One region of the Streptomyces sp. NPDC012835 genome, then DNA from elsewhere that is predicted to be linked to it. Evidence: riboswitches for the same ligand, from Rfam matches in the RefSeq annotation. Region 1 holds a riboswitch; each other region holds the start of a gene.

What was found. Region 1 has a riboswitch for cyclic di-AMP ahead of ACFY6S_RS20635 (C40 family peptidase). Riboswitches for the same ligand answer to the same signal wherever they lie in the genome.
Region 2: it holds a riboswitch for cyclic di-AMP, as region 1 does, so the genes downstream of both, ACFY6S_RS07035 (M23 family metallopeptidase) here and ACFY6S_RS20635 (C40 family peptidase) in region 1, are expected to answer to the same signal.
Region 3: it holds a riboswitch for cyclic di-AMP, as region 1 does, so the genes downstream of both, ACFY6S_RS21470 (M23 family metallopeptidase) here and ACFY6S_RS20635 (C40 family peptidase) in region 1, are expected to answer to the same signal.
Region 4: it holds a riboswitch for cyclic di-AMP, as region 1 does, so the genes downstream of both, ACFY6S_RS03935 (peptidoglycan DD-metalloendopeptidase family protein) here and ACFY6S_RS20635 (C40 family peptidase) in region 1, are expected to answer to the same signal.

What each region holds. Positions count from the first base shown of each region.
Region 1 is NZ_JBIBBW010000004.1:564,371-571,747, forward strand. It holds gene ACFY6S_RS20620 (hypothetical protein) at 1-194, shown strand, start outside; gene ACFY6S_RS20625 (hypothetical protein) at 149-1,066, shown strand; gene ACFY6S_RS20630 (ATP-dependent Clp protease proteolytic subunit) at 1,300-1,941, shown strand; cyclic di-AMP (ydaO/yuaA leader) riboswitch at 2,300-2,503, shown strand; gene ACFY6S_RS20635 (C40 family peptidase) at 2,508-2,981, shown strand; gene ACFY6S_RS20640 (ATP-binding protein) at 3,068-3,523, opposite strand; gene ACFY6S_RS20645 (8-amino-7-oxononanoate synthase) at 3,975-5,117, opposite strand; gene bioB (biotin synthase BioB) at 5,326-6,519, shown strand; gene ACFY6S_RS20655 (adenosylmethionine--8-amino-7-oxononanoate transaminase) at 6,512-7,377, shown strand, end outside.
Region 2 is NZ_JBIBBW010000001.1:1,713,823-1,721,199, forward strand. It holds gene ACFY6S_RS07025 (S8 family peptidase) at 212-1,432, shown strand; gene ACFY6S_RS07030 (GntR family transcriptional regulator) at 1,555-2,244, opposite strand; gene ACFY6S_RS07035 (M23 family metallopeptidase) at 2,446-3,231, opposite strand; cyclic di-AMP (ydaO/yuaA leader) riboswitch at 3,244-3,416, opposite strand; gene ACFY6S_RS07040 (M16 family metallopeptidase) at 3,603-4,985, opposite strand; gene ACFY6S_RS07045 (M16 family metallopeptidase) at 5,003-6,364, opposite strand; gene ACFY6S_RS07050 (DNA topoisomerase (ATP-hydrolyzing) subunit A) at 6,574-7,377, shown strand, end outside.
Region 3 is NZ_JBIBBW010000005.1:17,120-24,496, reverse strand. It holds gene ACFY6S_RS21495 (TetR/AcrR family transcriptional regulator) at 104-676, shown strand; gene ACFY6S_RS21490 (hypothetical protein) at 843-1,058, shown strand; gene ACFY6S_RS21485 (hypothetical protein) at 1,250-1,411, shown strand; tRNA gene ACFY6S_RS21480 (tRNA-Met) at 1,473-1,546, shown strand; gene ACFY6S_RS21475 (PP2C family protein-serine/threonine phosphatase) at 2,075-3,166, shown strand; cyclic di-AMP (ydaO/yuaA leader) riboswitch at 3,485-3,641, shown strand; gene ACFY6S_RS21470 (M23 family metallopeptidase) at 3,653-4,720, shown strand; gene ACFY6S_RS21465 (aldo/keto reductase) at 4,842-5,786, shown strand; gene ACFY6S_RS21460 (PrsW family intramembrane metalloprotease) at 5,863-7,206, opposite strand; gene trmB (tRNA (guanosine(46)-N7)-methyltransferase TrmB) at 7,311-7,377, opposite strand, start outside.
Region 4 is NZ_JBIBBW010000001.1:914,730-922,106, forward strand. It holds gene ACFY6S_RS03920 (STM4012 family radical SAM protein) at 1-171, shown strand, start outside; gene ACFY6S_RS03925 (STM4011 family radical SAM protein) at 208-1,125, shown strand; gene ACFY6S_RS03930 (SGNH/GDSL hydrolase family protein) at 1,249-2,073, opposite strand; gene ACFY6S_RS03935 (peptidoglycan DD-metalloendopeptidase family protein) at 2,256-3,269, opposite strand; cyclic di-AMP (ydaO/yuaA leader) riboswitch at 3,274-3,434, opposite strand; gene ACFY6S_RS03940 (6-phosphogluconolactonase) at 4,411-5,118, shown strand; gene ACFY6S_RS03945 (ROK family protein) at 5,118-6,182, shown strand; gene ACFY6S_RS03950 (sedoheptulose 7-phosphate cyclase) at 6,179-7,321, shown strand; gene ACFY6S_RS03955 (dehydrogenase) at 7,303-7,377, shown strand, end outside.

The DNA.
Region 1 (7,377 bases):
GCGTCATGTTCCAGGCACTGCGCGAGACCACCACGAGCCCGGTCTACACCGAGGGTTACCCCCCCCCCAACTCATCACCGATCTCTACGACTTCGCCCCGAGCGCGTCCGACCTGGACCTCACCGCCACGGCCTGGCTCGAACGGGACATGCCCGTCGTCGAGGAGCTGGCCGCCGAACTGGCCGTCCTGTTGAGGATCCCACACGACAGCACGGTGGGCGAGGTCTGGGAAGCGGCCGGCACCAAGTGGGCGGTTCCGGCGGACCGCTTCACAGAGACATATGAACGGGTCGCCAAAGCGTGCAACGACTACGCCCGCAACCACCTGGTGGAGGTTCCCGCGGACGACACGCTCCTGTTGGACGCCACCCCGGCGTACATGACCTCGGTGATCACCGGCGGCCAGGACATCGCGGTCGACTATCTGACCAATAGCCCCAGAGCCTGCCTCTACATCACCCAGGGCAAGGCGACCTCTCTCCTCACCCTGATCAACATCCTGGTTCACGAGTACTCACACGGCATCAACTTCGTCCTCTCCGCCGAAAGGGCGGCCTCCCCGCTGCTCAATCTCGCCGGCCCGATGCAGGTTCCGCTCACCGAGGGCCAGGCGTTCTGGCGCGAGTGGGAGTACTGGCACGCGGCAGCCGATCTGTTCGGCCGCAAGGACCTGGACGCCTCCCAGCAGGCGTATCTGAAGCTGTACGGCGCCACCCCCGCCGCCCAGGCCCAGGCCATCCGCGCGGCGCAGTTCGAGACGTACATCTGGCGCGTCGTGCGCCACCTGCGCGCCATGTGCGACGTCCAGGTCAACATGGGCTGGCGTACCGTCGTGGACTTCCTCGACTGGGCAGCGGAGCGCACCGGACTGTCCAAGGAGTTCCTCTTCGGCGAGTGCTTCACCTTCCTCGCCCAGCCCGGATACGCCCCCGCCTACGGGATCGACGGCATGCGGTACGGGGAACTCCAGCGGAAGTCCGCCAAGACGCAGCACGACTTCAACACCACGGCGTCCGGCATGGGCTTCTACCCCTGGACCCAGTGCGTCACCCGGCTGAGCGCGTAGCCGGCCCCGCGCCGCACCGACCCGGGTAGCGGCGCCGCGCTTGCCGCCCACCGTGGCGCGGACCACCGGCCCCACTCCGGATCGACACCGTCGGCCTGGAGTGGGGCCCCTTTCGTCCCCGGTACGCCACCGGGTCTCTCCTCGGTACACCATCAGGTCACTCTGTACGTCCTGTACATTTTCTACGGACGCGTCCGCCCGTGGAGACCCGCGCACCGAGGAGAGGTATGCCCATGAACAGCCCTTCGGCCCGTTACGTCCTGCCCGAGTTCACCGAGCGGACGGCCAACGGGAGCCGGACGCTCGACCCGTACTCCAGACTCTTCGCGGACCGGATCATCTTCCTCGGCACCGCCGTCGACGAGACCGCGGCGAACGACGTGATCGCTCAGTTCGTCCACCTCGAATACGACGCGCCCGACCAGGACATCCGGGTCTACATCAACTCGCCCGGCGGTTCGGTCGACGCCCTGTCCGCGATCTACGACACCATGCAGCTCGTCACCTGCGACGTGGAGACGACCTGTCTCGGGCAGGCCGCCTCGACCGCCGCCGTCCTGGTGGCCGCCGGGACGCCGGGAAAGCGCATGGCCCTGCCGGGCGCCCGGTTCGTGCTGCGCCAGCCGAGGGCCGAGGAGCCCCTGCGCGGCCAGCCGTCCGATCTGGAGATCCAGGCCCGGGAAATGCTGCGTCAGCGCTCCCTGCTGACCTCGATGCTGACGCGGCACACCGGGCAGGGCGCGGACCGGATCGCGGACGCCGTCGAACGGGACACCATCCTCGACGCGCCGGGAGCCAGGGCGTTCGGGCTGATCGACCACGTGATCGAGAGCCGGAAGACCTCCGCGCGCCGGCTCGGTTCCGTCGGCGGGTGAGGAGCGGAAGCGGTGCGGCGGGAGCGTGGCGGGGGTGAAACGCCGTGGGCTGTTCCCGTACGGGCGCGTCCATATGAGAAACCCTCACCCGTTCAACGTATGAACTGCTGACACATTTCGGAGGAGTCGAGTTGCGCGCTGCGGCCGGTCCGCTATGGCGCGGCCCTGATGCCCCGCAGGCGCGGACCTCATCGGGCGTCAGGAACCCGGTAGGAAAAACCCCTTCGCCACTCCTATGGATCAGCCGTGAGGAAGTTCACATATCGTCGTTTCAGCTCGGAAATCGGCGCGCTCCTGGGTCAAGATCCCTGGGACGACAAGCCCCCGCCACCCCCGGCGGGGCGATCCGGGCGGACGCCGAGTCCTGCCGCCGTTCCGGGTGTCTGAGTCGACAGAGTGGATCGGCAGGAGTGGAGGACCCGAGCAGTACGGGACGACGCCAGTCGTGGTCGTCCCTTGGGGTGAAGCCGCGGGAACTGTCTCCGACAGGGCTCAGCGGCCGGGCAACTTCGCCAGCCCGAACCCGACAGGTCATCCTTCACAGGCGGCTGACGAAGGGTTGCGCAATGTCCGCGCAGACATATGTCCCGTCTTTGTTGTCCAGGACCGGCGCGGTATCGGTCCTCACGCTCGCCGCTGTCGGCGGCACGATGCTCGTACCGGGCGCGGCGCCCGAGGCCGAGGCGGCGACGCACGCCGTCAAGGCGCTCAAAGTCGCCGCGTCGAAGAAGGGCTCACCGTACAAATGGGGGGCCACAGGACCGTACCGGTTCGACTGCTCGGGGCTGACGGTCTATTCGTTCAAGAAGGCCGGCAAGAAGCTCCCGCGCACCGCGCAGCAGCAGTACAACAGGACGCGGCACATCTCGTCCTCGAAGCGGCGCAAGGGAGACCTGGTGTTCTTCCACTCGGGCAGAAACGTGTACCACGTCGGGATCTACGCGGGCCGAGGAAAGATCTGGCACTCCCCGAAGTCCGGCTCCCGGGTGCGGCTGGAGAAGATCTGGTCCAGGAGCGCCTGGTACGGACGGGTGAACTGAACCGGCCCCGGTCGTGACTCGCGGGCCGGGCGCGGACAAGCGGTGATCAGTGGCGGGACCGGCCAGGCGCCGGCCGGTCCCGCCGGTCAGCCACCGCGCACCTGGACGGCCGCGGCCGTCCCCGCCACCGTCCAGGGCAGCGCGATCCAGACGGTCTTGCCGCCCTCCGGGGTCGGTGTGACGGAGAGCCGTCCGCCGTACTCGGCGGCCAGCGAGCGGACGATGACCATCCCCCGGCCGTTGTCCTGCTGCACGGCCGCCGGCAGCCGCTGCGGCCAGCGCGGATGGCTGTCGGTCACACCGATGCGCAGTCGCTCCTCGCGCTCCAGCCTGATCTCCACGGTGAACGTGGGCGACTGGCCGAGGGTGTGCTGCACGGCGTTGGTGGCGAGTTCCGAGACGATCAGCCGTACCGTGTCGGCCGTCTCCGCGCGGGCGGGCAGCCCCCACTCCGTCAGGAGATCGGCGACATATCTTCGGGCCGTCGGTACCGAGGCGGGATCACTCGGCAGGGTGATGGATGCTTCCTGATGGTCTGCCATGACGATGCCGTCCCTTTCCACACCGGACCGCACGACGACACAGAGCGGATGACTGCGCGGACGGCCTCGGACTGTGCTTCGCGACAGCCTGCCACTGATCGCGTCCTTCCCCGTACCGTTCCACAGAGATCCGCATATATCTGTCGCTCAATGCGGTGAACTCTGCGACGGGAGACCGTATTCGGCTACCGCGTCGACGATTTCGCTTCCCGCCGCCACCGGCGCGCGACGGGAAGAGAGAGGAAGAGACGGGACGACGGGCGGAGGGCGGATACGGCCGTGCGGCATATTCCACGGGTGCTGTCGTCCACGGGCGGCGGTTATGCCGGGCTCGCCGGGCCTTTCCTTCTCTTCTCGATTCCGAACAGCAATGATCCGGATTCACCGTTCTCGACCAGGTGGCGAAGGGGCTCTCCGGAACGGAGTGGGATTTCGAGGTGCAGGCGGGACGTCAGCGCGGGGCTGTCGCGACGACCGTGCGGACCGCCGTGTCGATCTGGCCCGCCGTCAGGTCGGCGCGTGCGGTCAGCCTGATCCGGGAGATGCCGTCCGGCACCGACGGGGGCCGGAAACACCCCACGGCGAGCCCGGCCGCGCGGCAGTCGGCGGCCCAGCGCACAGCCGCCTCCGGTGACGGTGCCCGTACGGAGACCACGGCGGCGTCCGGCCGTACGGCGGTCAGCCCCGCGTCGGTGAGCCGCCGGTGCAGCTCGCGGGCGACCTCGCGCGCCCGGCCGGCCCTGGCCGGTTCCCGGCGCAGCAGCCGCAGGCTCTCCAGTGCGCCGCCCACGGCCGCGGGCGCGAGCCCGGTGTCGAAGATGAACGTACGGGCGGCGTTGACCAGATGGTCGACGACCCGGGCCGGGCCGAGCACCGCGCCCCCCTGGCTGCCCAGGGACTTCGAGAGCGTGAGGGTGGCGACCACGCCGTCGGCGCCGGCGAGTCCCGCGGCGTCGAGCGTGCCCCGGCCGCCGTCGCCGAGCACGCCGAGGCCGTGCGCGTCGTCGACGAGCAGCGCGGCTCCGCCCGTACGGCAGACCCCGGCCAGCTCCGTCAGCGGAGCGGCGTCGCCGTCCACCGAGAACACCGCGTCGGTGACCACCAGTGCCCGCCGGCCGGGGTGCGCGTCGAGCGCCTTGGCGACGGCGTCGGGGCGCGCGTGCGGGACGACGACGGTCTCGGCGCGCGAGAGCCGGCAGCCGTCCACGATCGAGGCGTGGTTGCCCGCGTCGGAGACGAGCAGCCCGTCGCGGGCGGTGAGCGCGGTGAGCGCGGCGAGGTTGGCGGCGTATCCGGAGGAGAGGACGAGGGCGGCCTCGAATCCGCAGAACCCGGCCAGCTCGCGCTCCAGTTCGGCGTGCAGATCGGTGCTGCCGGTGACCAGCCGGGACCCGGTGGCCCCCGCGCCCCAGCGGCGCGCGGCGTCCGCCGCCGCCCCGGTGACGGCCGGGTGCCTGGCGAGGCCCAGATAGTCGTTGCTCGCCAGGTCGAGCAGGTCCTGGCCGGCCGGGCGCGGCCGGAGCGTGCGGACCAGTCCCGCCCCCGCACGGCGCCGCGCCTCGTCGTCGGTCCAGTCGAAGGGGTCCTGCTTCACGGTTCCGGGCCTCCGGCGGGCGTCAGTGGGGCGCTGCGTGCCCACCCGGGCGACATCCTTTTGTGGGCGAGCGTCCTTTTGTAGGCAGCGCACAGACTCTAACCGCGCCCCGAACAGGACAGGGTGTGGTGATACACACACCTCGATCCGAGGGTGTTGTGGGGTTCCTCCTTTGCCCCGGCGTCTCCGGTGGGAAAGGATCTGCCCCATGGACCTGCTGAACACCTTGGTGGAGAAGGGCCTGCGGCGCGAGCTGCCGACCCGCGAAGAAGCACTCGCCGTGCTGGCGACCTCCGACGACGAGCTGCTCGACGTGGTGGCCGCGGCCGGGAAGGTACGCCGGCAGTGGTTCGGGCGGCGGGTGAAGCTCAACTATCTGATCAATCTCAAGTCCGGGCTCTGCCCCGAGGACTGCTCGTACTGCTCGCAGCGGCTGGGGTCGAAGGCGGAGATCCTCAAGTACACGTGGCTGAAGCCCGACGAGGCGACCAAGGTCGCGGCCGCCGGTGTGGCGGGCGGCGCCAAGCGGGTCTGTCTGGTGGCGAGCGGACGGGGTCCGACGGACCGGGACATCGACCGGGTCTCGCGGACCATCGAGGCGATCAAGGAGCAGAACGAGGAGGTCGAGGTGTGCGCCTGCCTCGGTCTGCTGTCGAACGGCCAGGCGGAGCGGTTGCGGGCGGCGGGCGCCGACGCCTACAACCACAACCTCAACACCTCCGAGGGTACGTACGGGGACATCACCACGACCCACACCTACGCCGACCGGGTCGACACCGTGCGGCAGGCCCGCGACGGCGGGCTGTCCCCCTGCTCGGGCCTGATCGCCGGGATGGGCGAGAGCGACGCGGATCTGGTCGACGTGGTCTTCGCGCTGCGGCAGCTGGACCCCGACTCGGTGCCGGTCAACTTCCTGATCCCGATGGAGGGGACACCGCTGGCCGCGGAGTGGAACCTCACCCCGCAGCGCTGTCTGCGCATCCTGGCGATGACGCGGTTCGTCTGCCCGGACGTGGAGGTCAGGCTCGCCGGCGGCCGCGAGGTGCATCTGCGCTCGATGCAGCCGCTCGCCCTGCACCTGGTCAACTCGATCTTCCTCGGTGACTACCTCACCAGCGAGGGCCAGGCGGGCCAGACGGACCTGGACATGATCGCGGACGCGGGATTCGAGGTGGAGGGCGCGGAGACGGCGACGCTGCCCGGGCACCGGGCGGGCGGCTGCGGGACGGAGTCCGGGTCCGGCCGCGGTCCGGCCGGGGCGGAGTCCGGCTGCGGGGGCGGCCCGGCCGCCGGTTCCGCGTCGCCCGCGCCCGCCAGCGGCGCCGAGGTCCTCGCCTCACGCCCGGGTCTGGTGTCGGTACGCCGCCGGGGCGCGGGCACCGATCTGGCGCCCAATGCCTGAGCTGCCCCGCCACGCGTCGGGGTCCGGGCCGGTTCTCGCCGCGACGCCGCGTCGGGAACCGGCGCGGCCCCTGGACCCCGCCGAACTGCTGTCCCTGGACCGGGCCCATGTCTGGCATCCGTACGGCCCCATGCCGGGCCGTACGGACCCGCTGGTCGTGGAGTCCGCCTCGGGCGTACGGCTGCGGCTGGCCGAACCGGCCCATGGCCAGCGCGAGTTGGTCGACGGCATGGCCTCCTGGTGGTCGGCGGTCCACGGCTACAACCACCCGGTGCTCAACGAGGCGGCGCACGGGCAGCTCGACCGGATGAGCCATGTGATGTTCGGCGGGCTCACCCACGAGCCCGCCGTCCGGCTCGCCGCCCGGCTGGTCGAGATCACCCCGGAACCGCTGCGTCATGTCTTCCTCGCCGACTCGGGCTCCGTCTCGGTCGAGGTCGCCGTCAAGATGTGTCTCCAGTACTGGCGTTCGCTCGGCCGGCCCGCCAAGCGGCGCCTGCTGACCTGGCGCGGCGGCTACCACGGCGACACCTGGCACCCGATGTCGGTGTGCGACCCGGAGGGCGGGATGCACGAGCTGTGGTCGGGCACGCTGCCGCGCCAGGTCTTCGCGGACGCCCCGCCCGCCGGGTACGACGAGACGTACGCGGCGGGACTGCGCGCGCTCGTCGCCGAACACGCCGACGAACTCGCCGCCGTCATCGTGGAGCCGGTGGTGCAGGGCGCGGGCGGGATGCGGTTCCACTCCCCCGCGTACCTGCGGGTCCTGCGCGAGGCGTGCGACGAGCACGGAGTGCTGCTGATCTTCGACGAGATCGCGACCGGGTTCGGTCGTACGGGCACGCTCTTCGCCGCCGA
Region 2 (7,377 bases), on a different contig from region 1:
TTGATACGCGAAGGATCCGTTTCCTCTTCATGTCAGGGATATGACAAGTGGCCAACTCTCTTGTTCTACACGGGTAGTTGCTGCAATCTTGAACCGGCCGGTAGGTGAACATCACACCTCCGGTTTTCGCATGCGCACACCCATGCACTTCCCTGATCGGCGCGCACCCCACCTTGCCGCGCGCCCATTCACCGAGGAGGAACCCCCCGCGATGACAGTCATACGTGACACCAACCGCTCCACCCGGCGCAGATTGGCGACCGCGATCGCGGCGGCCGCCGCCGTCGCGCTGCTCGGCACGGGCGCGGCGCTCCCCGCCCACGCCGCGCCGGCCGAGGGGAAGGTCCTGCACGCCGGGTCCCCCACCGCGGTCAAGGGCAGCTACATCGTCACGCTCAAGGAAGCGGCCGGCTTCTCCGCGGCCTCGGCGGCGGGCAAGGGCCTCGTCTCCGAGTACGGCGGCAAGGTCGCCCGTACGTTCGACGGCGCGCTCAACGGCTACGCGGCCAAGCTCACCGAGACGCAGGCCAAGCGCCTCGCCGCCGACCCGGCGGTCGCCCTGGTCGAGCAGGACCAGAAGGTCCAGATCGACGCGACCCAGTCCAGCGCCCCCTGGGGTCTGGACCGGATCGACCAGGCCGCCCTGCCGCTCAGCGGCACGTACACCTACCCGGACACGGCGGGCTCCGGGGTGACCGCCTACGTCATCGACACCGGCGTGCGCATCACCCACACACAGATCAGCGGCCGGGCCTCGTACGGCTACAACGCGATCACCGGCACCACCTCCGCCAACGACGACCAGGGCCACGGCACCCACGTCGCCACCACGATCGCGGGCAGCACCTACGGCGTGGCCAAGTCGGCCAAGGTCGTGGCGGTCAAGGTGCTCGACAGCAGCGGTTCCGGTACGACCGCCGGCGTGATCGCGGGCATCAACTGGGTCACCAACAACGCCGTCAAGCCTGCCGTCGCCAACATGTCCCTCGGGGGCGGCGCCAGCACCACGCTCGACAACGCGGTCGCCAACTCGATCGCCTCCGGCGTCAGCTACGCGGTCGCGGCGGGCAACAACGGCGCCCTGGCGTCGTCCTACTCGCCGGCCCGGGTCGCCACCGCGATCACCGTGGGCGCCACCACCAGTACGGACGCCAGGGCCAGCTACTCCAACTACGGCCCCGCCGTGAACATCTTCGCGCCCGGCTCGTCCATCCTCGCCGGCTACAACACCAGCGACACGGCCACCGCCACGCTCTCCGGCACCTCGATGGCCACCCCGCACGTGGCGGGCGCCGCCGCCGTCTACCTGGCGGGCCACACCAGCGCCACCCCCGCCGCGGTGCTCAGCGCGCTGACCGGCGGAGCCACCTCCGGCGTGCTCACCGGCGTCGGCACCGGTTCGCCCAACCTGCTGCTGAGGCTCATTTCCTAACAGCGTGACAGCGTGACCGAGCCGTGGTCCACGGAATTCTGTGGACCACGGCTCCTTTTTATCCGCGCAGCGGCAAAGAGAGATCCCCCATGGAATTCATGTCTTTGTATACGGCGTGATTGTTAATGCGGAGCACTCGCGATGTTTACGGCATGTTGCGAAGCCCTCACCTTTTCCCGGCCGCGCTCCGGGCGGCGGAGCCGGTGCGCCGTGGCGGTCCGCTCCGCGTGCAGCGCCGTCAGGGCCCGGGCCCGCTCGGCGTCGCCGCGCGCCACCGCGTCCACGATCGCGCCGTGCTCGGCCCAGGACTCCACGGGGCGGGCGGGCTGCTCGACCACGTACATCCAGGCGATCTTGTGCCGCAGCTGGGTGAGCAGCGCGGTGAGCGCCGGGCTGCCGGACGCCTGGGCGAGGGTCTCGTGGAACCAGGCCCCGAGCGAGCGCAGGTCCTCGCCCTGGCCGCGTCTGGCCCGCTCCTGCCCCAGCCTGACCAGGCCGCGCAGGACCTTGAGATGCGCCTCCGTGCGGCGCTGGGCGGCTCGCGCCGCGCCCAGCGGCTCCAGCAGCAGCCGTACCTCCAGGAGGTCCGCCGCCTCCTGCTCCGAGGGCTCGGCCACACAGGCGCCGACATGGCGGCGCGTGGTCACGAAGCCCTCCGACTCCAGCGTGCGCAGGGCCTCCCGCACCGGGACGCGGGAGACGCCGTAGCGCCGCGCCAGGTGTTCCTCGGTGAGTCTGCTGCCCCGCTCGAACAGACCGGAGACGATGTCGTCGCGAATCGCCGTGCATACCGAGTGCGCGGGAATGCGCATGTCCGAACCTCCGCCTTAATCCGCGCGAAACGCAGCCGATTGACGCCTGTTCCGTGACTCTATTGCAACCAACGCGAATTTCCGAAGGGTGCCCGAAATCCATGGATATCTTTTGGCCAACGGCGGCGGACCGGGGCGGGCGGCCGGTCAGGAGGCGCCCCGCGCCCCGGCCGGGCGACGGCCGGGGCGCGGGGCGCGTCGTCAGACGCTGACGCCGTGCGCGCGCAGATACGCGGCGGGGTCCATGTCGGTGCCGTACTCCTGACCGGTCCTCGCCTCGAAGTGCAGATGCGGGCCGGTGGCGTTGCCGGTGGCGCCCGAGAGGCCGATCCGCTCTCCGGCGGCGACGCTCTGGCCGACCGAGACGGCGATGGAGGAGAGGTGGCCGTACTGGGTGTAGGTGCCGTCGCTCATCCGCAGCACGATGTTGTTGCCGTACGAGCCGCCCCAGCCGGCCTCGACCACGGTGGCCGCGCCGACGGCGACGACGGAAGTGCCGGTGGCGGCGCGGAAGTCGACGCCCGAGTGGCTGCCGGAGGACCACAGCGAGCCGCCGGTGCGGTACCCGGTGGTGATGTACGAGCCCGCGATCGGGAGCCGGAAGGTGTTGAGGCGCTCGCGTTCCGCCGCGCGGGCGGCGCGCTCCCGCTCCGCGCGGATCTCCTTGGCGCGGGCCTCCGCCATGCGCTTGGCCTCCGCCTTCGCGACGGCCTCCGCCTTGATCCTGACGGCCCGGTCGGCGGCGTGGCGCTGGGCCTCGGCCTGGTCGTCGATCACGGCGGGGAGGGATTCGCCGAGGGCGACGGCCTGGCTCAGGCCGGTCTGCGAGGCGGTCTCGGCCCGCGCGTCGGCGGCGAGCGCCGGGGAGGCGGCGAGGGTTCCGATGACCCCTGTGGCGGTGAGTGTCGCGGCGCCGGCGGCGCTCGCGCCCCTGCGGCTCATTCGGCTGCGGGCACGGTGCTTCCCGGTGGCACGGGTGAACGCCATGAGGTGGCTGGTCCTTTCCTTCCCTCTCGCCTACCGGGTTAGCTGACGGGTTCGGAGCAGGAAGGTCTCCTACGGGCCCCTCCGCACGGGCAGAGCCCCGCGAAGGCGGTCCGATTCACCCCAGGGACGGTGGGTCCCCGGCTCCCCTGGGCTCGCGCCTGACGGGGACTCGGCGATGGCTGTCCGATGCCACGGATGCGGCGCAACGGGCGAACAGCCGGACCGACGCTAAGCGGCTGATCTTTCAATCACCAAACGGACAGACTGTTTTGTCACATACACCACAGGACAGACTGCGCCTTCACCAAGGAAGCGGACATAAAGGCGGAACCCCGGCAACCGAGGTCGCCGGGGTTCCAGGAAAGGGCGGATCAGCCGGTGACCACCGTCACTTCGCCGATACCGAGTGCTTCGACCGGCTCCTTGATCTGCGCGGCGTCCCCGACGAGCACCGTGACGAGCCGGTCCACCGGGAAGGCGTTGACGACAGCGGCCGTCGCCTCGACGGTGCCGGTGCTCGCCAGCCGCGCGTACAGCTGGGCCTGGAAGTCGTCCGGGAGGAACTGCTCGACCTGGTCGGCGAGCGTCGCGGCGACGGAGGCGGCCGTCTCGTACTTGAGCGGGGCCACCCCCACCAGGTTCTGCACGGCCACGTCGCGCTCGGCGTCGGTGAGCCCCTCGGCCGCGAGCGTGCGCAGCACCTTCCAGAGGTCCTCCAGCGCGGGCCCGGTCGAAGCGGTATCCACCGAGCCGCTGATGGCGAGCATCGCGGCGCCGGTCGCCCCGCCCGGCGCGTCGGGTGCCGAGGAACGCAGCACCTGGCCGTAGGCCCGTACGCCGTAGGTGTAGCCCTTCTCCTCGCGCAGCACCCGGTCGAGCCGGGAGGTGAGCGTGCCGCCGAGGCAGTAGGTGCCCAGCACCTGGGCGGCCCAGACGCGGTCGTGCCGGTCGGCGCCGATGCGGCCGATCAGCAGCTGGGTCTGGACGGCGCCGGGACGGTCGACGATGACCACCCGGCCGGTGTCGTCCGCGGTGATGGGCGGGACGGGCCGGGACGCGGTGGTGTCGCCGGCCCAGTCGCCGAGGGTGTCGGCGAGGATCCCGTCCAGATCGACGCCGGTGAGGTCGCCGACGATCACCGCGGTGGCCGTGGCGGGGCGTACGTGCGCCTCGTAGAAGGCGCGCACGCTCGCCGCGTCGATGCGCTCCACCGTCTCCTCGGTGCCCTGGCGCGGCCGTGACATGCGCAGGGAGGCGGGGAACAGCTCCTTGGAGAGCTGCTTGGCGGCGCGCCGCCCGGGGTTGGCGCTCTCGTGCGGGATCTCGTCCAGCCGGTTGCGGACGAGCCGCTCCACTTCGCTGTCCGAGAAGGCGGGGGCGCGCAGCGCCTCGGCGAGCAGGCCGAGCGCCTTGGGCAGCCGGGAGACGGGGACCTCCAGGGAGACCCGTACCCCGGGATGGTCGGCGAACGAGTCGAGCGTGGCGCCGCAGCGCTCCAGCTCGGCGGCGAACTCCTCGGCGGTGTGCTTGTCGGTGCCCTCGGAGAGCGCGCGCGCCATGATCGTGGCGACGCCGTCGAGTCCGGCGGGCTCGGCGTCCAGCGGGGCGTCGAGGTTGATCTCGACGGCCACCACCTGCTGGCCGGGGCGGTCGCAGCGCAGCACCGTCAGCCCGTTGCCGAGCGTGGCGCGCCCGGGGGCGGGGAAGGCCCACGGCCTGGCCTCGCCGGCCGTCGGCTGCGGATGGAAGTCCATGGTCACGGCAGCGTCGGTCACTGGTCCGCCCCCTCCTGGTCGTCGGTCTCGTCCTGGTCGGCCGCTTCGGCGGTGTCCTCGGCGGTGAGCGGCTCGTACACCAGTACCGCCCGGTTGTCGGGGCGCAGCCGGGCGGCGGCCACGGCCCGGACCTCGGCCGCGGTGATGTCCAGCACCCGGTCGACGGCGGTCAGGGCCAGCTGCGGATCGCCGAACAGGACGGCGAACCTGCACAGTTCGTCGGCGCGGCCCGCGACCGTGCCGAGCCGGTCCAGCCACTCGCGCTCCAACTGGGCCTGGGCGCGCTCCATCTCCTCGGCGGTCGGGCCCTCGGCGGCGAGCCGGGCCAGTTCCTCGTCGACCGCGGCCTCGATCCGGGGGACCTCGACGCCGCCGGACGTCTTCACGTCCAGCCAGCCGAGCGAGGGGGCGCCCGCCAGCCGCAGCAGCCCGAAGCCCGCGGCGACCGCGGTCCGGTCGCGCCGCACCAGCCGGTTGTGGAGCCGGGAGGACTCCCCGCCGCCGAGCACGGTGAGCGCCAGGTCGGCGGCGTCGCACTCGCGGGTGCCGTCGTGGGGCAGCCGGTAGGCGGCCATCAGCGCGCGCGCCGGGACCTCTTCGCGGATCTCCTCGCGCAGCTCCTCGCCGATGATCTCGGGCAGCGAGCCGTCGCGCGGCGGCTGCTTGCCGTCGTGGGACGGGATCGAGCCGAAGTACTTCTCGATCCAGGCGAGTGTCCGCTCGGGGTCGATGTCGCCAACGACCGACAGCACCGCGTTGTTCGGCGCGTAGTTGGTACGGAAGAACGCGCGGGCGTCGTCCAGCGTCGCGGCGTCCAGATCGGCCATGGAACCGATCGGCGTGTGGTGGTACGGGTGGCCCTCGGGGTACGAGAGTGCGGTCAGTCGTTCGAAGGCCGTACCGTATGGCACATTGTCGTACCGCTGGCGGCGCTCGTTCTTGACGACGTCCCGCTGGTTCTCCATGGACTCTTCGTCGAGCGCGGCGAGCAGCGAGCCCATCCGGTCGGCTTCCAGCCAGAGCGCCAGCTCCAGCTGGTGGGCCGGCATGGTCTCGAAGTAGTTGGTGCGCTCGAAGCTGGTGGTGCCGTTGAGGGAGCCGCCGGCTCCCTGCACCAGTTCGAAGTGGCCGTTCCCCGACACCTGAGCCGAGCCCTGGAACATCAGGTGCTCGAAGAGGTGGGCGAGGCCCGTGCGCCCCTTGACCTCGTGGCGCGAGCCGACGTCGTACCAGAGGCAGACCGCGGCGACCGGGGTCAGGTGGTCCTCGGAGAGCACCACGCGCAAGCCGTTGGCAAGGCGGTGCTCAGTAGCTGTCAGGCCGCCGGAACCGGCCTGCGCTGTGGCCGTGTGACCCATGGGCATGTACGTCCCTTCGATCGCGATATGGAGGAAGTCCTGCCACTGTATGCAAGCGCGCCGACACCTGGCGAAGTTCCCCTGCCGCACATCCCCGACACCCGCGCTAACGACGGGTCGAGGTCGGCGTTGTCAGTGGCGCGGTCCACAATGGTCCGCGTCAGTTCCAGAAGTTGCCGTACAGAACCTGTGAAGGAGCCGCAGCCGCGATGGCCCGCCGCAGCACGAAGACCCCGCCGCCGGAGGACTTCGAGGAGAAGATTCTCGACATCGACGTGGTCGATGAAATGCAGGGCTCCTTCCTCGAATACGCCTACTCGGTGATCTACTCCCGGGCCCTGCCCGACGCCCGGGACGGTATGAAGCCGGTACACCGCCGCATCGTGTACCAGATGAACGAAATGGGCCTGCGCCCCGACCGCGGCTATGTGAAGTGCGCCCGCGTCGTCGGCGAGGTGATGGGCAAACTTCACCCGCACGGGGACGCGTCGATCTACGACGCCCTGGTGCGCATGGCGCAGCCGTTCTCCATGCGGCTGCCGCTCGTCGACGGCCATGGCAACTTCGGCTCGCTCGGCAACGACGACCCGCCGGCCGCGATGCGGTACACCGAGTGCCGGATGGCTGACGCCACGTCACTGATGACCGAGTCGATCGACGAGGACACCGTCGATTTCCAGCCGAATTACGACGGCCAGGAGCGGGAACCGGTCACTCTTCCCGCCGCCTACCCGAATCTGCTGGTCAACGGCGCCTCCGGGATCGCCGTCGGCATGGCGACGAACATGCCGCCGCACAACCTCGGTGAGGTCGTGGCGGCCGCACGCCATCTGATCAAGCACCCGGCCGCCGACCTGGAGACGCTGATGCGTTTCGTGCCGGGACCCGACCTGCCGACCGGCGGCCGGATCGTCGGACTGACCGGCATCAAGGACGCCTACGAGAAGGGCCGGGGCACCTTCAAGATCCGGGCCACGGCGACCGTGGAGAACGTCTCGGCCCGCCGCAAGGGC
Region 3 (7,377 bases), on a different contig from region 1:
CCTGCCCGTGCTGCGGGATACGCTTATCCGGATCAGCGATCCATATAAATGGACCACTGATCCGAATATATGGACCACTGATCCGGATAGTCAAGAGGGGCAGATGCGGGCCGACGCCAGGAAGAACCGCGACCACCTGCTCGCAGTAGCGGGCACCGCCATCGGCGAGCAAGGCGTCGAGGTGTCCCTGCGTGACATCGCGCGCAGGGCCAATGTCGGGCTCGCGACGCTGCTGCGTCACTTCCCGACGCGCGAGGCGCTGCTCGATGCCCTGCTTCGCACGAGCTTCGACGCACTGACGGCGAAGGCCGACGAGTTCGCGACGTCGAGGCCGCCCGAAGACGCTCTCGTCTCGTGGCTGCGCGACTGCGTCGCGTGGACAACCGAGTACCGGGGTGTGACCGTCCTCATGGCAGCCGCCATCGACGACACCGAATCCGCGCTGCACGCTTCGTGCGTCACCCTGCGCGCGGCCGGCGCACGGCTCCTCGCCCGTGCCCAGGCCGCGGGCGCGGCGCGGACCGACATCGATGGCGCCGATCTGTTCGCGCTGGTGGCGGCGCTCGCCTGGCTGGGCGACCAACCCTCGCTCGCGCCGCGCGCCGACCACCTCTTCGAGGTGGTCGCCACCGCGATTCTGACGAGCGCGGGAAGCGGCCGGGCCGAGGCGGAATGACACCCCCGGACCCGTAGCCGAGAGGGGACCGGCTCACCGGCGGACGCGGCGCCCCGGCCGGCTGCTGACCGGCGCTGCCGGGCCCCCGCTCCGGAAAGTGCGGCGGCCAGATGCTGCGGTCGGCGCGAGAACGTCGCACCCTTGGCCGTATGAGTGGTGTGAGCATATGAACGAAGTGCCGATCGTCGTACACCGAGCGTCCGGGACGGGGGGCCGGCGGGTGACCGTGCGGGGGCGGATCATGGGGCTGGCCCACTCCGACGACCACCTGATCGAGTTCCTCCGGCAGGCCGGGCTGCCCGATGCCTGGGAGTTGCTGGACGACCCCGCCTGGGTGGAGTGGCAGGGCGGACCCGCACACGAGTACGGCGCCGAGGGATGAGCCGGGTCAGGCGCGGAGGGGGCCTGGCGACTGCGCGGAGGACGGGCGGAGGAAGGTGAGTCGGGTCACTCGGACGGATGTACGGGGATACGCTCTGCCGATTGTCAGTGGCTGGCCGTAGCCTTGTTCCTATGTTCGCTTCCTCATCCATTTCTTCTTCCGGTGCCCGGGGCGCCTTACGTGGTGCCCGCGTGGCCCGGCCCATCAGGTCCGCCGCTGTGGTCAATGAGGAGATCCGCGCCTTGTGGACGCGGTCCGGTGGCGTGCTCCTCCCCGCTGACCAGGAGCGTTATCAGCGACTGCTGGTCGAGTGGGCCGCCGCGGTGCGGGCCGATGTGCTGGAGGCCGCCTGACCCGCTCCGGCAGGGGGTGGTCATGACCGTCCTCCGGATGCCGTAGAGTTGTCTTCAACGGCGCGGGGTGGAGCAGCTCGGTAGCTCGCTGGGCTCATAACCCAGAGGTCGCAGGTTCAAATCCTGTCCCCGCTACTGGAAGAAAACGAAGGCCCGGATTCCTGGTGAATCCGGGCCTTCGTCGTGCGTGCGACGCGATTCCGGCGGCTTCCCCCGGCGGCGGTTCGGGCGCGGGAGGGCACGACAAGCCATGACAAGCCCTGACAAGTACCGTGAAAAGTACGGCTGTGCTGTACGGGACGTCACCGGGACCTCGCCGGGACGCGGGCCGGGCGACCGGCACCCGGCACCGGGCCCGGACCGTAGCCCACTCGGCCGACGGTGAGTCGCCGCCCCCGGCGGTGACGGCCAGCCTGGGTGGACGCGGTACCGTCCGCAGCCGCGAGCGGACCGGGCAGGAGACGACTGGTGGGGAAGCTGAGCAAGCTCTACGCGAGCATCGGCGGCCACGGCCGGCGGGCCGGTGGCGGCGGTGCGTTCTGGGCGGCCGACGGCGCGGGCTTCTGGGGGCCGGGCGACCTCGGCGAGGAGCACGCGAAGCACACCCGCCGCGGTCGCGACTCGTGGCGGCGGCCCGGTGCGCGCGGTCGGGCCGGGCGCCGGATCGTGACGTTCCTCCCGGCCCTCGTGATCATCGGCGGCATCGTCCTCGACATCTCCACCCCGACCCGGGTGACCGCCGCGCCCCTCTTCGCCGCCGCGCCGCTGGTCGCCGCGCCGTTCTATCCGCTGCTCGGCACGTTCCTGGTCTCCGTCATCTCCCTGGTCGCCGAGATCGTGCTCCACATCCGGGCGAATTCGCTGATGACCCTGGAGTCGCTGAGCCAGCTGCTGACCGTGCTGGTCGTCTCCCTGCTCGCCCTGTACATCACCGGCGTCGTCAGACGCAGCGGTGAGCGGCTCGCCTCCGCCCGCATCATCGCCGAGACCGCCCAGCGCGCCGTACTGCCCAGACCCGCCGAGCGGATCGGCGGGCTGCGGATAGCCGCGCGGTACGAGGCGGCGCAGGAGGGCGCCTTCATCGGCGGTGACCTGTTCGCCGTACAGGACACGCCCTACGGGGTGCGGCTGGTGGTCGGAGACGTACGGGGGAAGGGGCTGGAGGCGGTCGAGGCGGTCGCCGTGCTCATCGGCGCCTTCCGCGAGGCCGCCGAGCAGGAGGCGTCGCTGGAGGGGGTGGCGCGGCGGCTGGAGCGCGCGCTGCTGCGCGAGGGGACACGGCGGGCCGGGGTCGATGTCTTCGAGGGGTTCACCACGGCCGTGCTCGCCGAGATCCCGCACGGTGAGGCCGTGGTGCGGCTGCTCAACCGGGGGCACCCCGAACCGCTGATCATGCTCGGGGACGGGGGCGTACGGATTCTGGTCCCGAGCGATCCCGCGCTGCCCCTCGGGATGAGCGAGCTGGGCTCGTGGCCGGACCGCGCCGAGCAGAAGCCGTACCCCGACGGTGCGACGCTGCTCTTCTACACGGACGGGCTCACCGAGGCGCGCGACCGCGAGGGCGTCTTCTACGCCCCGCGCGACCGGCTGGACGGGCGGATCTTCCCGGGGCCCGACGAACTGCTCCAGGCGCTGATCGACGACGTACGGCTGCACACCGGCGGCGGGAGCCAGGACGACATGGCGCTGCTCGCGGTCAGCAGACCCTCGCCGACGCAGCCGGAGCGGCGCAGGACGATGCCGATCGTTCCGTGAGCGCGCCGCCCCCGCGTGGTCCTTCCGTGAGCGGGCGAGCGGCACCGGCGTGGCCGTTCCGTGAGCGGACGGGCCCCGTCGCGCGATCACCACGCTGTGTGATCGCCGGATGCCCCTCCGCATAACAGATGACACACCATCAGAAACGTGAAAGTGCCGGACGGCCGGTCAACTCGCCCGTTTGAGCGCTCTTGTGTCCCGGTGTGTCCGTTGCGAAGTTGTTAACGATCATCGGGAACAGCTTGGAATAACGCCCTGGTCTCTATTAACGTTCGATAACGCAGCGCGGTTGTCCCAGCCGTCGCCAGAGATGGCACCGTGCCGCACGCGCCGAATCCCGCGAGGGAACCGGGGAACCATCAATTGGGGTGAATCGGGAGCTTTCGCTGCCTTGCGCGGGCAGCGTGAACCCTCGTAGGAGACCTTCCTGCTCCGAACCCGTCAGCTAACCCGGTAGGCGAGAAGGAAGGAAAGGAGTGCGCCCCAGTGGCGTCCAACAAGCCTGCCCTCGAAGGGCCCGTAGCAACCGTCGCACCGGCTGACAATCTCCCCTACGGCCATGGCCTGGGCGAGAGCGGCGAGGCGGAGAGGTCCTGGGGTGAGTGGAACCCCACCGAGGAGACCGTCCGCCCCGTACGCGGCCGGCACCGCGTCGCCAAGCAGCGCGGACTCGCCCGCAGCTCCACGGTCCTCGGCGTGGGTGTCATCGCCGCCGTCGGCGCCGGAGGCATCGCCACGGCCCAGGACAAGCCCGCCGTCTCCATATCCCTGCCCGATGTCATCGCGGACAATCTCCCGGACGCCACATCCCTTCCGGGCATGGGGTCCTCCTCCACCGCCGAGCGGGACACCGCGTCGGAGGTTCTGGCGCAGGCGCCCCTCACCTCCGCCGGTCTGACGGCCGCGGACAGCGAGCAGGGCACCACCGCCGGCGAGGCGCTCCGCGCCCGTATCCTCCAGCAGGCCGAGCAGCAGCAGGCCGAGGCCGACGCCACCCAGAAGGCGGCCACCGAGACCGCCGCAGCGGTCGAGGCCGCCTCGCAGGCCAAGAAGCAGCAGACCGCGGCCGAGAAGGAAGCCGCGGAGGCGAAGGCGAAGGCCAAGGCGGAAGCCGAGGCCAAGGCGGAGGCGGAGCGCCTCGCCAAGCTGGCCGCCAGCTACGCCCTTCCCACCTCGTCGTACACGATCACCTCCACCTTCGGTCAGGCCGGCTCGCTCTGGTCCTCCGGCCAGCACACCGGCCTGGACTTCGCCGCCCCCACGGGCACGCCCGTCAAGGCCGTGCACAGCGGCACCGTCAAGTCGGCGGGCTGGTCGGGTTCGTACGGCTACCGCACCGTCCTGGAGCTGGATGACGGTACGGAGATCTGGTACGCCCACCAGTCCTCGATGACCGTCACGGCGGGCCAGAAGGTCTCCACCGGCGACGTCATCGGCCGGGTCGGCGCCACGGGCAATGTGACCGGGCCCCATCTGCACCTGGAGGTCCACACGGCCGGCGGCGCCGGTGTCGACCCGATGGCCTGGCTGCACGGCAAGGGCATCAACCCCTGACAACCCCGGCCGGTTCCGGGTCCGCTCCCCGGACCCGGCCCCCTCCCGCCCCGGGCCGATGCCGGTCTTCAGGACGTCGGGCCGGGGAATGGGACGGCCGCGTTCCGCGTTGGAACAACGCATGACTGAACTGCGTACGCTCGGAAAGTCCGACCTCCAGGTCTACCCGCTCAACCTCGGCGGCAATGTCTTCGGCTGGACCGCCGACGAGAAGGAGTCGTTCGCCGTACTCGACGGGTACACGGCAGTCGGCGGCAACTTCATCGACACCGCCGACACGTACACGTCCTGGATTCCGGGGCACCAGGGCGGTGAGTCGGAGTCCGTCCTCGCGAAGTGGTTCGCCGCGCGCGGTAACCGCTCCGACGTGGTCCTCGCCACCAAGGTCGGCGCGCACCCCCGGTACAAGGGGCTGTCGGCGGCCAACATCAAGGCCGCCGCCGAGGCGTCGCTGACCCGCCTGGGCACGGACTACATCGATCTCTACTACACGCACTACGACGACGAGTCCGTGCCCGTCGAGGAGATCATCACCGCTCTCGACCAGCTGGTGCGGGAGGGCAAGGTCCGCGCGATCGGCGCCTCCAACATCAGCGCCGAGCGGCTCAACGCCTCACTCGCCTTCTCCGAGCGCGCCGGGCTGGCGCGCTATGTGGCGCTCCAGCCGCACTACAACCTGGTCTCCCGCGACACCTACGAGGGCGAACTCCAGGACACCGTGGCCGCACACGGGCTCTCGGCGGTCCCGTACTACGGGCTCGCCGCAGGCTTCCTCACCGGGAAGTACCGGCCGGGCACGACCGTCGACAGCGCGCGGGCCGGCGGCGCGGCGAAGTATCTGGAGAGCGACCGGGGCGTGAAGGTCCTCGGCGCGCTCGACCGCGTCGCGCAGGCGCACGGCGCGGAACTCGCGACCGTCGCCCTGGCCTGGCTCGCGTCCCGGCCGACCGTCGTCGCGCCGATCGCCTCCGCCCGCTCGACGGACCAGCTGCCCGCGCTGCTCGCGGCGGCGGAGCTGAAGCTGACGGAGGATGAGCTGGCCGAGCTGACGGCCGCGTCCGAGTAGCCCGCCCGACCCCGCCGGAGCATGGCCGTCCGCGGCGCGGCGGGGTACGTACGCGGGTACCCTTCCGCGCCGGGTATCAGTACTGGCGGTACGGGTTGTAGCCGTCGTAGTCGATGTACGGCGGCGGTGCCCACACCCGGCCGGTGGCCCGCGCCGCATGGGTCAGCGCGGGCCCGGCTATCTCTCCGCGCTGCCACAGATGGTGCAGCAGCTCCCGTTCCCGTTCGGCGAAGTCCGGTCCCACCGCGCCCCGCCGGGCGCGGTGGCGCAGAAAAGCCAGAGACGTCGCGAACGCCTCGTACTCCCCGACCGAGTCGGCCGCCCTCGGCCCGAACGTACGCCCCGCGAAGTCCCGCGCCATCCGCCGCGCCCGCATCGAGGAGAGCGCGTGGGGCGCCGCCGGGTTGATCCAGCCGGCCCTGGCGTACGCGGGCAACTCCCCGGCTATCGTGCGCAGCTCGCGCTGGCGGCTCCAGATCGCCAGCCACGTCAGCAGGGCGAAGGCCGGCACCATGAACGCCGCGTAGACCGCGTAGAAGCCGAGCGGGCCGAAGAGGTCCACCGAGCCGTTCCACAGCGCGTGCATCCCCATCGCGAGCACCAGACCGAGCAGCGGGAACGCGACCCGGCGGACCTTGCGGCGCCGGTCGGCCGCCGCCGCCAGTCCGAAGCCGAGGCCCGTGAACACGGTGAACAGCGGATGCGCGAACGGCGACATGACGATCCGTACGAAGAAGGTCGCGGCGGTGACGGACGCGAGACCCGAGTCGCCGGTGTGCTGGTCCTCGCCGAAGGCGCTGCCGAGGTAGAGGATGTTCTCGGTGAACGCGAAGCCGGTGGCGCTGAGGCCCGCGATCACGACGCCGTCGACCAGACCCGTGAAGGACCGTCCGCGGAAGAGGAAGATCAGCAGGATCGCCGCCGCCTTGACGCTCTCCTCGACGACCGGGGCGATCACCGTGGCGCCCAGTGACTCCGCGCCCGCCGGGTCCGCGGTGGCGGTGGCTATCCACTCCGTCGCGAAGGAGTTCGCGATGATCGCGACGAGAGCGGCGGCGAACGCGCCCCAGGAGAAGGCGAACAGCAGATTCCGCCACGGCTCCGGCTCCACCCGGTCCAGCCAGCGGAAGGCGGCCACGAGCAGGGGTACGGGCAGGACGGCCAGACCGAGGCCGACCAGGAAGCCCTGCGTCCCGGTCTCGTCGCGGACCAGCGCGAGGATCACGAGGGCGCACAGGGCGAGCGCCACGATCACGCCCCCCGTCCGCACCGCCCGACGCCGCCAGAACGCGCCGCGCGGCCGGTAGCGCCTGCGGGCGGGCTCGGGCACGGCGCTCCACAGCTCGCCGAGACGCTCCTGCTGCTCGTAGACAGGGATCGCCGGACGGTGGCCGAGGCGCTGCGAGGACGGTTCTGACACCCGATGACCCTAACGAGGGGCACTGACAGCGGTCGACGGAGTGGGGGGTGAGACGCGGGCCGCGTGCGGGGCCCCGCGTACGCCCACCGGGCGCCGGCCCGGCGTCAGCCGCCCGCGCGGCGGAACAGCAGGTCGTGCACCACATGCCCCTTGTCCAGCCCCTGGCCCTCG
Region 4 (7,377 bases), on a different contig from region 1:
GACTTCCCGGCCGAGCTGGACCGGTTCGCCGCGCTCGGCTGGCTGGACGAGAGCGCGGGCCCCGGGTTGCTGCGGCTCTCACCCGAGGGGCTCGCCCACTCGGACGCGCTGGGCCCGGCCCTCTTCTCCCCCGCCGTGCGGGCCGCGATGGCCGCGTACCTGCCGAAGTGACCGGCGCCGACCGGCCCGAGCCGAAGTGAGATCCCTGTGGACCTGACGATCCTCTACCGCGGACCGCTCGCCTCCTGCGACTACGACTGTCCCTACTGCCCGTTCGCCAAGCGGCGCGACAGCCCCGCTCAGCTGCGCGCCGACCGGTCGGCCCTGGAGCGGTTCGCCGCGTGGGCCGCACGGCCCGCGGAGGACCGGCTCTCGGTGCTGTTCACCCCCTGGGGCGAGGGCCTGGTCCGGTCCTGGTACCGGCGGACGCTCACCGAGCTGTCACACCTCCCGCATCTGCGCCGGGTGGCGATCCAGACCAATCTGAGCTGCCGCACCGACTGGCTGGCGGACGCCGACCCCCGGAAGCTCGCGCTGTGGTGCACCTACCACCCGGGGCAGACGCCGTACGACCGCTTCCTCGCCAAGACCCATGAACTGTCGGCCCTGGGCATCCGGTTCAGCGTGGGGGTCGTCGGTCTCGCCGGCCATCTGGAGCAGGCCCGCCGGCTGCGCGCCGAGCTGCCCGCGCACGTCTACCTGTGGATCAACGCGGCCGAGGGGCACACGTACACGGACGAGGAGGCCGCCCGCTGGACGGACCTCGATCCGCTCTTCCCGTACAGCCGCCATCCGCACCGCTCGGCCGGGCTGCCCTGCCGGACGGGCGCGTCGGTGATCTCGGTGGACGGCGCGGGCACGGTGCGGCGCTGCCATTTCGTCCGGGCCGAACTGGGCAATCTGTACGACGGCTCCTACCGGCGGGCGTCGGCGCCGAGGGCCTGCCCGCTGGCGGTGTGCGACTGCCACATCGGCTATGTGCACCTGGAGATGCTGCCGCTGTACGACGTCTTCGCCGGCGGCGTGCTGGAGCGTGTCCCGGCAGCCGTCCCGCCGGCCGGCGGCCGCACGCCGTTGCCGCTCCTTCCGGCGCCGCCCGTCGCGGCGACCGTCGACCCGGCCTGACGCCGATCGGCAGGCCGGGGTGAAGGGCGCTCCGCCGTCGGTGCGGTCGACGCCGGAGCGTCGGACGAGACCGCGCCACGAGGCGTCCGCCGCCCGGCCCGTCGCGCCCGAGCGCCCTTCGCCTCAGTGGTGCAGCGGCAGCAGGTCGGGGCGCTTCGCCGCCACGTGGTCGCCGGAGGACTCGCCGCGCAGCCTGCGCCCGATCCAGGGGACCAGATACTCGCGTGCCCAGTGGATGTCGTCGCGCCGCACCTCCAGGGTGCCGCGCGGCGGCAGCGGGGGCCACACCTGGTCCGGGTCGGCGGGTACGTCGACATCGAGCACCTGGGCGGCGCGCAGCGCGACCCGGGTGTGCCCGTCGGGTGACAGATGCAGCCGGTCGCCGTCCCAGGCCCGCCTGTCCTGGACGGACTTGAGGGACCAGAGGTCGAGCACGGGGCAGCCGTAACGGTCGGCGATGGCCCGGGTGTGCAGGTTGAACGTGGCGATCTTGCCGCGCAGATGCCGCAGTACGGGTACGCCCCGGGTGTCGAATCCGGTGGCCAGCATGACGGTGCCGACGGCTTCGGTGAGGTCGGCGACGGCCCGCTCGAAGCGCTCGGCCACATCGTCGGGGTCGGTGCCGGGGCGGATGATGTCGTTGCCGCCCGCGATGAAGGTCACCAGGTCCGGGGCGAGCTCCCTGGCCCGGGGTATCTGCTCCTCGACGACCTGGTCGAGGAGCCGGCCGCGTACGGCGAGGTTGGCGTAGCGGAAGTCCCCGTGCGCGGTGTCCGCCGTCGTACCGGAGAGGGGGAGTTGGTCGGCGAGGAGGACCGCGAGCCGGTCCGCCCAGCCGACGAACAGACCGTCGGGTCCCGGGTCGCCCACACCTTCCGTGAAACTGTCGCCGATCGCCGCGTACGACCCGAACGTGCCATTTCTTCTTGATCTCGAATCGTCTGCCACAGCGGTACATCCTTCACCCGGAGATGTGACCTACGCGACCGTAAGGAGGGGTTGACCAGGGGTGAGAAACCCCATCGGTCAAGTTTCCCCCAACTGGGAATAGCCGGAAACGGCCGTCGCCCGGCACGAGGTGCCGGGCGACGGCCGGGACGGGCCGGTGGCGGATCGCCGTCAGGGACGGGTCAGACGGTGACGCCCTGCGAGCGGAGGTACGCCAGCGGGTCGATGTCCGAACCGTAGTCGGGTCCGGTGCGGACCTCGAAGTGGAGATGCGGTCCCGTGACGTTGCCGGTCGCGCCGGAGAGGCCGATCTGCTGGCCGGCGGAGAGGCTCTGGCCGGCGGAGACGGACACGGCGGACAGGTGGGCGTACTGGGAGTACTTGCCGTCGCTGTGCCGGATGACGACCTGGTTGCCGTACGAGCCGCCCCATCCGGCCGACACGACGGTGCCCGCGCCGATCGCCTTGACCGTGGAGCCGGAGGAGGCGATGAAGTCCACGCCCGTGTGGTAGCCGCTGGACCAGCTGCCGCCCGCCGCGCGGTAGGAGGTGCCGACCGCCGCGTCGACGGGCTTGGTGAACCCGGCGCCGGTGGTCTGTGCGGCCGTGTTGGAGGCGGAGGTGCCGGTGGAGGTGCCGGACCCGGAAGCCGAGGACTTGGGCGCGGTGGTGCCGGAACCGGACGACTTCGCCGGCGTTTCGGTCCTGGCACCCGACGAGTCGGTCTCGGTACCCGACGAGGTGGACGGCGCCGAGGCCGCCCGCGTCCCGATGCTGAGCTTCAGACCGGGGTGGATCAGCTCGGGGTCGCCGCCTATGGCCTGCCGGTTGTCCTCGTACAGCTGCTGCCAGCCGCCCCGCACCCGCTGCTCCGCGGCGATCTTGGAAAGATAGTCGCCGGAGACCACGGAGTAGACCTTGGTCGTCTTCGTCGTCGCGGTCGCCTTCGCGGCGGCCTGCGTCGCGGTCGTCGCCGTCACGGCGGACCGCTGCGCGGACAGCGGCAGGCTCGACGCCGTGTGCGCCGTGGCGGGCGCCGCCTGGGGCGCGGCGGCGGGGGCGCCCTGCTGGGCCGCGTGCGCGCCGGTGGCGCCGATGAGCGGCAGCGCGATGGCGGCGCCACCCGTACCCGCGACGATGATTCCGCGCGAGAACGGCTTGGCCTTGGGCCGGCGGTGCTTACCCTTGGCGGGCATGGTGCGTTCCTCTCCGGCGCCTACGAGGTGAGCTGTCGGGTTCGGGCTGGAGATGCCCGGCCGCGCGTGGTGCGCGACTTCACCCCTAGCCGCTCCGGCTCGTCCGGATCGGCGTACTACCTGGGTCCCCCGCTCCTGCCACACGTGGATGGGTGGATGTGTGTTCCGGTCGGCGGCAGGATTCGGCGTTCCGTCCGGATTGAGGGTGAACGTAAGCGAGTCGGACGGCCGGAACAAGCGGCTGTTTTCCGCCGCGTCCTGTCACACGAATATCGCCGGGCACCACCCGTCACCCTGTGTGGATTAAGGATCTTCCGTTCCCCTACGAGATGGCCCTCCCTCTTCCCGGCGTCACCACGCAACGTCACGGATATGATCCTGCTCACCCGCCGCACCCCATCTCCCCTGCTAACAGGGCAGGTTGGGCGCAACGGAACATTACGGACAGATTCTCGTGGCAAGACCTTCGGCCTCGCTGGGTGATCCGGTCGGTACGCATCCGGTTCCCGCCTCGCCGCATCCGTTGGCGCGACATCCCGTGAGCCGCACGGAGTCGGAGGCCGCCCGCGGGGAGCGGGACGAGCGGATCCACGCTCCGCGGCGCGAGCGCGCCGAGGAGGCGAGGACGGAGCCGGCCACCGCCGCGCAGGTCCGGTACCGACCGGGCTCGCGCAGAAGGTCGGCAGGGAGCGGTTCGACGCGGAGTTCGCCAGGGCGATCAAGGCAGCGATATCGCCCCGCACCCAACGGGCGGGTGAAGACAATAGAGTCGGCCGGCGCGCCGAGCAGAGCCGTACAAGGGTCCGCACGTCGGCCTGACCTCGCCGAACGAGCCCTGCCAACTCCGTGGCCGAAAGTGCATAGACCGTGTTCAGAGCTACGGAGACCAGAACCCCGACAGAAATCCGATCACGCTCCTGGCCTGCCCGAACTCCCCCTTGTGCGAAATCTGTCGGTCAACGTCGTTCGTATATAGGCGAGTTTTCTGTGGTGCGAGAGGAGACCGGCGGCACAGAATGAGGAAATAGCGATCTTTCTGAGACGCCGGCTCCGTCGTGATGGACGGGGATTGTCACTCTGGAATGTGGCGCGAGATCGCTTGTGGAAGTGCGTCTTATCCGCGGCATTCGGAGGTTTTGCTGTGCGCATATCGCTGAGGAGCAAGAAATTCCCCACCCTGGCCGCATTGTCGGATGACGTGGTCTACCTGATCAAGTCGGAGTTGGCCAGGCTTGCCGAGCGGCCCGGAGGTGGTGTGGTGGCGCTGACCGGCGCCAGTACAGCTGCCACCGCCTATCGATTACTCGCGAAGGAGGATATCGACTGGCGCGCGGCCCACCTGGTGCAGACCGACGAGCGGGTGTCCGGCGAGCGGTCGGCCACCTCGGCCGCCTTTGTGGAAGACACCCTGGTGCGACCCGCGGCCGTGCCCGAGGAACACTGGCACCCCATCCGCGCGGTCCCGGGCGACGATCTGGCGGCACGTGCCGGTGAGTACGCGGGTCGACTGGCCTCCCTCACCGGGGGCGCCGGGATCGATGTCGCCCTGCTGGGCATGGGCACGGACGGGCACGTCGCCTCACTGTTCGCGGATGACGCGCCGGTGACCTCGGATGAACCCGTCTCGGTGACGAAGCCCTACGACGGTACGGTCCGGCTGACCCTGGGAGTCGACGTGCTGGCCGCCGCACGCCTGCGGATCGTGCTGGCCGCCGGAGAGTCCAAGGCGACGGCGGTCGCACGGCTCGTCAACGGACACGTCCCGCCGGACGACGCCGCCACGCGCATTCTCGGCGGGGACGGGCTGCTGCTCGTCGACGAGGCGGCCTGGGCCGAGGTCGGTCGGTGATGGAGCCCGTCCTCACGTTCGACATCGGCGGCACCTGGTGGCGCGTCGGACTGCTGACCGAAGAGGGAGAGGTACGGCTGCTGAGCCGTGTGCCCGCGGTCAGCCGGCACGGCAACCCCGATCGGCCGACCGCCGACCTTCAGACGGAACTCGTCGACTTCCTGGTCCGCAGTGCGCGGGAAGCACTGCGGGAGCACGCGTTGGACCGCGTCGGGGTGTCGATGGGCGCCGCGCTGAACGGGCACACCGGGCGCATCTGGGCCAGCGCACCGCTCTGGGGGGCCGAGATCGCCCCGTTCGACCTCCTGACACCGCTGAGAGCCGAACTCCCCGCGCTCACCTGGAAGGTGATCAACGATGTCTCGGCCCTGGCGGTCGCCTTGCGTGCGCAGGCGCCGCCGGACCGTACCAAGGCCGCCGCGGTGACCGTCAGTACCGGTATCGCCTACCGGACCATCGACCTGCGGACCGGTCACATCCCGCTCGACCCCGTGTACGGCCTACAGGGCGAGATCGGTCACCTGCCGGTCGAGTTCGCGATGGACGGCCGGCCGGTGGTGGCCCGCTGCGACTGCGGCGTGCCCGGACACCTCGCCGCCTACTCCTCCGGCCGGGGCATCGAGGCCCTGCTCACCACGCTTGACCAAGCGGCGTGGCTGCGCTCCCCGGCCCGGTCCGGTGACCGTCCGATCGTCGTGCTGGCGCGGGCCGTACACGACGGCGACCCCCGCGCCGTCCGGCTGCTGGACGCCTTCACCCTGCCCCTCGCCCGCATCCTGTTGACCCAGACGACGCTCGACCCCGAGGTGGACCTCACCGTGCTCAGCGGCGGCGTGGTCGAGCTGCTGGGCGACGAGTACCGGGCCAGCGTGCTGCGCAACCTCGGCGCCGGAGGCGTCTACGGCGTGACCGACCGGGACCCCGGCTATTTCGAGCGGCGCATGGTGCTCGGCAGCCGGGACGGGCTGGACGCCCTGCGCGGGGCCGGGCTGCACGCGGGGTCGTCTCCACCGCTCGCTCTCTCCGGGACACGCCCTCAAAGCCGGACAGGGGATCGCCGATGAGGCCATGGACCGTGGAAGCCACCCGGCACGAGAGCTACGAGATCCGGCCGTCCGAGAACGTCCTCGCGCCGGGTAACCCGGACCTGCGTGACGCGGCCCGGCTGCGGACGGGGGCGCACCGGCTGGTGGTGGTCGACGTGCGGATCGACGAGCTCCGCGGGGCCGCCATCCGCGACTACTTCCACCACTGGGGGGTGCGCCCCGAGTTCCTGGTGCTGGATACCGACGAGCGGCACAAGAACGCGGACACACTCTTCACGGTCATCGACGCGGCCGACCGGGCGGGGCTGAACCGCCGCGCCGACCCGATCGTGGCCATCGGCGGCGGCGTGCTGACCGACATCGTCGGCCTGGCCGCCAGCCTCTTCCGGCGCGGCATACCGTTCGTCCGGGTACCCACCACACTGGTCGGAATGGTCGACGCGGCCGTCGGCGTCAAGACGGCCATCAACTACCAGTCGCACAAGAACCGCCTCGGCTCCTACTTCCCGGCCTCGGTCACGTTGCTGGATCAGGGATTTCTGCGGACTCTGCCCACGCGGCACATCGTCAACGGCCTGGCCGAGATCATCAAAATGGCGATCATCCGGGACCGGACCCTCTTCGAGCTGATGTTCTCCCACGCCGACCGCATCGTCCGGCTGATGCCGCAACCGGGCGTCGGACAGCGGGTGATACAGCGCGCGGTCGACGGGATGCTCGCGGAACTGTCGCCCAATCTCTGGGAGCACGAACTGCGGCGGCTGGTGGACTTCGGCCACACGTTCAGCCCCGCGATAGAGCTGTCCACGGAACCACCCCTGCTGCACGGTGAGGCAGTGGCGATCGACATGGCACTGTGCTGCCTGCTGGCGCGGGAACGCGGACTGCTCTCCAGGACCGACGCACTGCGCGCGCTGAACCTGATGCACGGCATCGGCCTCCCCCTCAGCCATCCCGGCGTCACCACCGACCTGCTGCTGCGCGGATTCGCCGACGCCGTCCGGCACCGTGACGGTCACCAGCACCTTCCCCTGCCCGTGGGGCTGGGCGAGTCCGTCTTCGTCGAGGACGTGACACCGGCCGAGATCCGCCGTGCCTACCGGCGCAGTCTGACCATCAGCGACCTGGGGGAGCCCGCGTGGCGAGCAGCAATCTGACCATGGTCCGGGGCAGTTCGGCATGCGCGCTGGAGCAGCGGGAGATCTCCGCCTCC